Regions from separate parts of the Paenibacillus azoreducens genome, predicted to be linked through region 2. Evidence: riboswitches for the same ligand, from Rfam matches in the RefSeq annotation. Region 2 holds a riboswitch; each other region holds the start of a gene.
What was found. Region 2 has a riboswitch for cyclic di-AMP ahead of L6442_RS00560 (APC family permease). Riboswitches for the same ligand answer to the same signal wherever they lie in the genome.

Region 1: linked by a shared signal. The riboswitch ahead of L6442_RS27085 (hypothetical protein) and the one ahead of L6442_RS00560 (APC family permease) in region 2 are both predicted to bind cyclic di-AMP.
Region 3: linked by a shared signal. The riboswitch ahead of L6442_RS24455 (alpha/beta fold hydrolase) and the one ahead of L6442_RS00560 (APC family permease) in region 2 are both predicted to bind cyclic di-AMP.

Annotation. Positions count from the first base shown of each region.
Region 1 is NZ_AP025343.1:6,090,336-6,093,450, reverse strand. It holds gene L6442_RS27090 (glutathione peroxidase) at 124-606, opposite strand; cyclic di-AMP (ydaO/yuaA leader) riboswitch at 1,054-1,264, shown strand; cyclic di-AMP (ydaO/yuaA leader) riboswitch at 1,392-1,564, shown strand; gene L6442_RS27085 (hypothetical protein) at 1,739-2,131, shown strand; gene kdpF (K(+)-transporting ATPase subunit F) at 2,272-2,349, shown strand; gene kdpA (potassium-transporting ATPase subunit KdpA) at 2,512-3,115, shown strand, end outside.
Region 2 is NZ_AP025343.1:105,171-108,285, reverse strand. It holds gene L6442_RS00560 (APC family permease) at 1-1,391, opposite strand, end outside; cyclic di-AMP (ydaO/yuaA leader) riboswitch at 1,525-1,702, opposite strand; gene L6442_RS00555 (gluzincin family metallopeptidase) at 2,416-3,115, opposite strand, start outside.
Region 3 is NZ_AP025343.1:5,506,497-5,509,611, forward strand. It holds gene L6442_RS24450 (AcpB/EbpR/MafR family transcriptional regulator) at 1-1,097, opposite strand, end outside; gene L6442_RS24455 (alpha/beta fold hydrolase) at 1,169-1,990, opposite strand; cyclic di-AMP (ydaO/yuaA leader) riboswitch at 2,146-2,307, opposite strand; cyclic di-AMP (ydaO/yuaA leader) riboswitch at 2,379-2,580, opposite strand; gene L6442_RS24460 (hypothetical protein) at 2,971-3,115, shown strand, end outside.

The DNA of each region.
Region 1 (3,115 bases), 1.3 Mb from region 2:
AAGCTCCGCCGAACACTTATATAATCGATGAACATAAAAATAGCTGCCGAGATGTTCTCGACAGCCTGCAGAGGCCGCCAGGCCTCTTTTTTGCTACTACATGTTTTATTCCGCAGATGCATTTCAGTCTCCAAGCAGTTTAATGACATCCTCTTCCAGTTTATCCGGCGTTGTTTGCGGGGAGTAGCGTTTCACCACATGTCCCTCTTTGTCGACCAAAAACTTGGTGAAATTCCATTTGATCGCTTTGGATCCCAGAACTCCCGGGGCCTGTTCGGTAAGGTACTTGAAGAGCGGATGAGCATCTTCGCCGTTGACGTCGGTTTTCTCGAACATCGGGAAACTGACGCCGTAATTGACCTGGCAAAACTCCGCAATTTCCTCGTTATTCCCTGGTTCCTGATGCGCAAACTGATTGCTTGGGAAACCGAGAATTTCAAAATTTCGTTTATGATATTTTTCATACAAATCTTGAAGCCCGCGGTATTGCGGCGTAAATCCGCATTTGCTCGCCGTGTTCACGATCAGCAGTACCTTCCCCTCATAAACGGACAAGGGTACGGCCTTTCCCTGAAGCGTGTGGGCTTGGTAATCGTATACTGACATGTTTTTGCCCTCCTTCCATCTTATTTGATATGTAAAACCTGATCATTGCAGCGCTTTTGTTATATGCAACTTCATTTTACTTAATGAGTCATCCCGTTTCAATTCGGCGTCAATGGAAATGGTATCTTGTATCAGGGAATTTCCGGGGGATTGCGGGTGGTAAAAGCTGTTTTTTAACAGAATGCATGTTTTTGCGCATCATATCGGCGGTTTACCGGAAATTCCAGATTCCCTTGCGGACAGGAGGATGAAAAATGACAGCCTGATTTACGAAAACAGGTGAAATAAAGAGGTTGGACGACTTTAGAGGAGATAAAAACCCTTGTAAGCGATAACTCAATTCAAAATGCCGCATTTTTAAGCGATAGGTGATTTCGCGTCACCTTTACACGTTTTGCGCGCGGGTGTATGATTCAAATCGTATTCAAAACATATTCTAAACGTTTCCATTTTTAATCGCTGAGTTTCTGCCCGCAGGTGGCGGAAATCGGGGGAACCAATCGCGTGTATTCCTGTTGTCCGGTGTGAGAGTCGGAAGCAGGCGGTACCGCAGGGGTGAATCCCGCGGAACGGATGCCATGGATCCGAAACGCGGGTAGAGCGACTCTCACCGCTCGAATCCGTCAGCTAACCTCGTAAGCGTCGTATGAGAGAGGAATGATGAAACTTGTGATCGATGTGTATCGACCGCAGGGGACCTATTAACCTCTGTGGTTTTTTGTTGCCAAAATGGTTTGAAAATGAAAGGAAATGCAAAAATTTCGGAAAATTAACGATTGATTTGAATGTCTTTAACGCTTAATTCCGGCTGCGGGCCGGAAGCGGGGGACCCAAATTAGCGCCGCATTGGCGGTGCCCGGGGTGAATCCTCCCGTCCCGAAAAGGGACGATGGGGGGATGGGCGACTCTCACGCCCTAATCCGTCAGCTAACCTCGCAAGCGTATAGGGAGAGGCAGCATTTGTCGTGGGCAGTGTTTTCATGGCTTTCTTTCGCCATGGGTAACAGGCCGCGGGAAAGGACCTCTTTCCTGCGGCTTTTTTGTTGTGAAGCAGACTCGGCAAAAGGCTGTAAAGCAGGTCTTACGGATTTTTTAATAGACTGGACATCTTGCCGGAAAGGGGGCGAAAGCCGTGGAAGAGGAACTCATCGTTGTTACGGCGCCTAATGAAGCCGGGCGCAAATTTATTAAGCTTCTGATTTATCTCAAACGGCCTTTCGCCGTGCTAACCAATAATTTGAAGGAAGAGCGGGCGCTCAAGAAGCTGGGCGTTTCGCAAATCATCCGGATTCATACGAACCATACAGATGAATGGGCCGTGCCGGAGCAGAAAGTCGGCCGGATCTTCATCTTCGAGAATAGTCTCAATTTAACTTGCCGGTATTTGCAAATATGCCGTCCCTGGACTTCACGTCCGATCTATGTGATTACGCGTACAGGGAATTCTCCGGGAATATACCGGGGGCTTGGGGCCAACCACATCATTCATTCGTTAAACGGCGAAGTTGGATTTTTGCTGAAGTAAATGCGTTTTATGACCGAGAGGAGAGAAATCAAAGCCATGATGGACTTTCTGATGATCGTGACACTTGCGGGAGTGTTCGGCGTTTTTCTGCTGTTCCTGATGTGGTGCGGCCATATCGTGGATGGGGGAGGGGAAGAACGATGATCGTAGTGTCGGTTTTGGCGCTGCTCGTATTCATCTATTTGGTATATGCCCTGATCCATCCGGAACGGTTTTAGTACAGGGGGAACCGGGGGTCCCCGCAAAGTAATCGGAACAAGCCTCGAAGGTCACGCGACACTTTGTGGAGTTATATTTCCGGGGTCCCCGCAAAGTAATCGGAATAAGCCTCGAAGGTCACGCGACACTTTGTGGGGTTATTTTATGAGGAGGAAGCGAAAGTGGATATTTTGCAGATTTGCATTGTCATCGCGGTGCTGCTCCTGCTGGTCAAGCCGGTAGGAAGCTATATATATCATGTGTTTTCCAATGAGGCCAATCGTACGGACAAGATTTTCGGACCGATGGAAAACATTTTATTTAAAATCATCGGGCTAAAAAACCGCTCAAGCATGAGCTGGAAAAAATACGCTCTTAGCATGCTGGCGACGAACATCATATTGGTGGCCCTCAGTTATCTTGTTCTACGATTGATGGGCGGGCTGCCGGTGAACCCGAGCAACGTCGGAAACATGGATGCCAGCTTGTCATTTAATACGGTCATCAGCTTTATGACCAACACGAACCTGCAGCATTACAGCGGCGAAAGCGGCATGTCGTATCTCGGCCAGATGATCGTCATCACGATGATGATGTTTACCTCGGCGGCTTCGGGCCTTGTGGTTGCCATTGCTTTCATCCGCGGGATTACGCGCAGAGGGGGCGGGCTGGGGAACTTCTTTGAGGACTTCGTTAAAGCCCATACCCGCATCTATTTGCCGCTGGCGCTCATCGTCACATTGGTGCTGGTCGGCTTGCAGGTTCCGCAAACGCTGGAGCCTACTG
Region 2 (3,115 bases):
CAGGTCGACAAACGTAGCTGGTCACCCACCGCTTCATAATGCTTCTTAATGCGATGAAACAGATAAACGATCAGCGGTAAAAATATCAGCACCGGCCAGATTTGCGGAAACTTCGTTACAAAGAACATGACTGAAACCGTAAAGCTGATCAGCGCGCCGATCGTATTGATGATTAGTTTCATCACCCAGCCCGCAGGCTTCTCACGAATCCATTTCACCATCATGCCTGTCTGTGACAGCGTGAATGGAATGAATACCCCTACCGCATACAGCGGAATCAAATGTTCCGTTTGCCCGTGGAAGGCGATTATCAGCACGATCGAGAGCAAACCAAGAATAATGATCCCGTTGGAGTAACCAAGACGGTCGCCCCTTACGGTAAACATTCGAGGAATGAACCGGTCCTTCGCCAGATTAACCGCAAGCAGCGGGAAGGCCGAGTAACCTGTATTGGCGGCAAGGACAAGGATCAGAGCGGTTGTTCCCTGGATGAAAAAGTACATAAAATTTCGTCCAAACGTCTGCTTGGCGATCTGGGATACCACCGTCTCCTGGGGATTCGGGGAAATCCCTAAATAATAGGCAAGAAACACGATACCGGAAAACAACAGGGCTAGCAGAACCCCCATCGCCATTAATGTTCTGGCGGCATTTTTCGGGGCCGGATCTTTGAAGTTCGGGATGGCATTGGATATTGCTTCAACACCTGTCAAGGCCGAACTGCCTGATGCAAAAGCTTTTAACAGCAAAAATAAACTGATGCCCGCTACAGGTGTTCCTATTGGCGTATGAAGATTGGGGGAAACATGACCGGTCATGATATTGTGCAGCCCTACGCCGATCAAAATGAACAGCGCAAATGCAAATAAGTAAACCGGATAGGCCAAGATGGATGCCGACTCGGTTACACCCCTCAGGTTCAAAATGGTAATCAGAATAACAAATGTTACGGCAATCCCTACCGTATGCTCATGCAGCACAGGAAAAGCTGACGTTATCGCATCCGTCCCCGCCGAGACACTGACCGCTACTGTTAAAATATAATCCACCAACAAAGAGCCTCCAGCTACCAATCCAGGAAGAATCCCCAGATTCTGCTTGGACACAACATATGCTCCTCCGCCGTGTGGATAGGCAAAAATAATTTGCCGATATGACAGAATCAACGCCGTTAATAAAATGAGCACTCCAATCCCGATAGGGATCGAATACCAGAAAGCCGCTGTACTGACGGTGACCAGAACTAAGAGGATCTGCTCCGGACCGTAGGCTACGGAAGATAACGCATCCGATGAAAGTACGGCTAATGCCTTTTTCTTATTTAATTTTTGTTCTCCCAGTTCTTTAGATTTTAGAGGCCGGCCAATAAGAAACCTTTTCAATGCTGCCATTGTTTATGTCACCGCCAGTGTTTAAGTTGAAGAAACCATGGATGTACCCTTATTGTTACCCATAAAATCAATTTTGGCACAAAAAAGCCACAGGAAAGTTGGACTTTCCCGTAGCTTTCATGAGCACACAACAAATTCCTCTTTCATAACGCTTACGAGGTTAGCTGACGGATTCGGGATTGAAAGTATCCCTACACTCAAAAAGTGAATAATCAAGTGATTCACGCCTCTTATCATTTGAATTCCAAACATACGATGAGTGGATCTAATCGGTTTCTCCCTACCCATTGGGCGTTGAGAAAACAACCATCCGCGAGATCAAAACCCGGGATGGTTGTTTGGCTAAGTTAGCTATTGTAGATCGCTTGTTTACATGTCGATCAGATTAGTTGTTTTGAGCATTCTTGCGATAAGCGCCGTTACCTCGGCACGCGTCATCTGTGCTTGAGGACTCAGATGTGTTGGGCGGTTTGGCAACCTTCTCTGGGATATGCCTATCCCTTATCTTTGATTTCATAACTTTGCAGTCCGGCCAGAGCGATGCCTTATTGTTGCTTCAGCTGACGGAATGGGATTCAAGGACTTCCACTGTTTATACCAACGGGTAATGTCGGCGTGAATTGGCAGTTCCAACTCGCGTTCGATCCTCTGTTTCAGAAGCAAATATTGTTCTTCTACGCCTATCATGTTGCCGGCGGCATGATAAAGCTTCATCACGGATTACGACGGGGACAGCATGATGATTTTATGGAAATATAAAACAAATATGTATAAAAACAGGGTGTTTCTGTAGCAACCAAACACCTTTTCAAATTTCCCCAAACTGGGGCTGATCAATAACTCTTTCCTCTGCAATCAATCATATCACACCGATGAAAAGTGATGGACCCCAAAATTTCTATTGTTTATGATGGCGCGTTTTCTGCTTATTGATAGGAATAAAACAAAAAAGAAGGGGAAGTCCCCTCCTATAACATAAACCAACTCTTATCGTTCATCGTGATCAAAAAGGTCATTTTCTTACTTACTTTGCTCTTACCATCTTTGAACCGTAATTTTCTCTTAAATAACCCACCCATAGATCATGCAATTCCGCTTTGCTGACCCCAAAGATACGATCCCAATCCTCAGGATGCCTGATAAAATCATTTAATTTCTCATATCCGTATTTGGCAGCCAAAAATTCCACAATGGTATACGAATATGGATATCCGTTCCTATAAACGAAGGCAGACCCGTCTAACTCATCAAAGCCAGGTATTTTGCCGGCAGATACCAAAGGGGGAAGCACGTTCAAGGCATTTAAGTCTGTTTTCCCGAAATAATTGGCAACCCCTTCTTCCAACCATGTGGGCCGCTTACTGTCAACATGCGATAAGACGACATGCGTAAATTCGTGAACGGTTGATTGAAACATGGAGGGCCGATATTTTGGGGATACAATGTATAAAGCGTCTTCGCCAAAAACGCCAAGCGACCAAAAGTTAGAAAATTGCCCGATCGAATAAATAAAATTCATTGGGTTTGGAAATACGGTAACCTTCGTTTTCGCAGGCAGCTTCACTTGAATCGCATCTGTAATACGTCCATAGTTCTGTTCCAGAAGATCTGCAAGCTTATCTAGCGAGTCATCGTTTTTGGAGCTGTAAAAGATAAAGTGCTGCGTTTCCAGCCGATTCTTATAAAAACTGGATTGTAATGACGACAGGTTCAAATAGATAAAG
Region 3 (3,115 bases), 1.9 Mb from region 2:
CGCTGCCAATGCTGCATACAATCGGTTACGGACGCAAAAATGGACTGCTCTTTCTCCTGGATATACGCAGTCAGATGGCTGTGCGAAACGGCCATCAGTTCGGGAATGGCGTTATCGATCCGCAGCTTGTCCACAAATTCCCGGATTTCGGCCAAAAACCGCGGTCCTAAGTTCAGCGCCGGAAAGGCTTCAGCCAATACAGCGATAAGCAAGCCGGACATACGGTTCTCTTCACGATCCCCACCTTCCGAAGGAGGCGCTTTTTCCTCGAAAATATTCAATCCGTCCTTGTCATGGTATTGGCTGAGGTTGAACATCGACTGCAAAAAATAGACCTCATCCTGAGGCAAAACGACGCCGTAAAGCTGAGTAAGCTTCTCCGACAGTTTTACGACGGGGCCGTAAAACGCGTTTTGATCCCAGGCATAGCTGCCGTTTTTGAGCGCAACCCGATGTCCCTGTTTGACTCTTTCGAGCACAATAGCGATCAGAAACGACAGGCTGCGCTTGGAATTCAAAAAGTAGATCACTCCTTTTTCCCGCTCGATTTCCGCCACTAAGCCGTTCAGCCGGTCAAAATCGGCATTCGAAAAAGGCCATCCGGTATACGGATAAGCCTCGGTAAACAGTTTCCAGAAAAAATAGCGGACATGAATTTCATTACCTTTAAGCGTCGGCGAGGAGTACGTAATCCGAAGCTGAAACGGACGCAGCTCATCCCGGTTTAGATGAATAATCCATTTTTTGAACGAGGAAAAACTCATGTAGAGCTCTTCCGCCACCTCTTCCGCAGAGGCGTTTCCGTTGTTTACGAACAAAAGCTGCATCAGGCGGAAATAAGGCGTCTCCCGAAGCAGCGGTTCCAAAACTTCCTGAATGCTCGTGCCGTAACGGTCCCGGCGGAAAATGATGCCCCTCCCCCTCGATACCTCGATATGCATGGACGGGGGCAGGAGGTGAAGGGCCGCTTCGACGATTTTGCGGACGGACTTGCCGGATAACCCCAGCTCTTTTTCCACCTCGGCAAACGTAAACCACCGCTCCTCCCGGTCCAGCAGCTTCAGCAGCGATTTCAGCTGCATATATTCTTTATTCATGTCATCACCTTTACCCGTTGCTTCCGCCAGGCCAAGCGGTACCTCAATATTCTAGCCAGCGAAGGCCATATTCAGCCCGAAGGCTGCTCCATCCGGTAAATACGCTGGTCAATCAAAAAATTAAGCAAAATACGGTTGAACTCAATCGGCTGACATAAATGACTTGGATAGATCGCGTCTTCAATGACCGCCTTCTGTGCGCAGGAGAACCACTCTACCGCCTTGTTCATCTGGTTCACAAACCATTCGCTTTGTCTGCCCGCTACGCATAATATCGGCATTTTCAGCCGCGTTGAACCCGGATCCGTATGGACCTTCAGCAAAGCCATCCGCTGCTTGATCGATTCGGTAGGCCGTTTATGAAACAGCTCATTCCGTAAAATACTGTAAGCCGGAATCCAGCGGTGGTATGTCACGCGGAGCGAGCGGAGGAAAAATTCCGCAGGCAGATAATAGGAAAGCCAGCTGCATGCCTCGAGGATTTTCCACAGGCTGCTTTTGGTGCCAAAAGGACCGCATGGACCGTAGAAATAACTGTCCACCAGCACAAGCGCATTTACCCTGTCCGGGTAAGAGGCCGCAAACTTTTGCACAAGCAAACTTCCGCTCGAGCAGCCGACAAGGGTCACTTTCGGGATATCCAGTTTATCCATTAATTCGTTTAAATCCTCGCATTGCGTCTTGACGATCTCTTCCACTTCCACGTTTAACTTCCCCGAATTTCCGTATCCCCTCAAATCAAGCACGATGACTTTGGCTCTTTTGCTGAAATACTCCACTTGAGGCTCAAACATATGATGAGATGAAAGATGTCCATGAATAAAAACAATGGGCACGCCGCTGCCATGCGTCTCATAATACAGCGTTGTTCCGTTCACTTCTATATTAGGCAACTTCCTTCTCCTCTCCATTATGCATTATCTGACGATGCCTTCTTTAATCCAGAACTAAATCCGAAAACAGCAAAAAAAGAAGCACGGGAAAGAGGAACTCTCTTTCCATGCTTCTTGAGGCAAGGCAAATAAACCTTGCATTGCATGTATAAAAAGCAGCCTCTCTTCTAACGCTTACGAGGTTAGCTGACGGATTCGGACCCAAGAGTAGCCCTACTCGAATGCTTTTTCGAGATTCACCCCATGTGACGAATGATTGATCATCACGGCCGGTTCCCCCGTTTTCCGTCGGAACGGAAATTCAGCGATCTTAGACATCCATTCAATTTTCCGCACAGAAAAACACAGAGCAGGTACCCTGTGTTCGTTGACAACTCACAGTTTCACTCCTCTCTCATAGCGACGCTTACGAGGTTAGCTGTCGGATTCGGGCAGTGAGAGTTGCCCTGCGGATTGGAAGCCGATATTAAACCGCCTCTTCTTCCGATTCACCCCTAGCAGCGGCTTCATTCCGTATGATCGGAATGCCATGCCAATGCTGATTGTGGTTCCCCCGCTTTTCGCAATTGAAAATTCAGCGCAATTCATTCATGAAGCGAAGATACTTCATAATGAGTTGACTATACGCCTGAGCCGGCAAACTGTAAAGGATGGTTATGATAGAATTCATGGCCTTTTTTAAGGCTATTGCCGGTTTCCGGTCACTGAACTTACTCAATCATTCATTTACAACCGAAAGCTTCCGTTTACTTGATTTATGTTCCGCATAACACTTGATGAGCGGCCCCCTACAGAAGCGGATACAGGGACATTTGCTCGCCTTTCAGAATTACCGGCTTTCAGAAGGCCTGTTTGGCAGCGAATGAGTAGGATGGAGAAACTTCGAGTTCTTCTTTTCGACCAATGACTGGCTTCGTGTCACATGGAACACCGTATTTCTGAATGGGCTGTTTCTTGTGTTCGGTTTGGGGACGGCAATCATGCTCTCGGTGCTGCTCAATGAAGTCGCGGTTAAATGGTTCAAGAAGACGGCACAGTCATTTGTCTTTTTGCCATACTTCATTTCTTGGCTGGTCGTTAGCATGATGGTGCAGACGATGTTCAGCTCATCCGAAGGAATGGTGA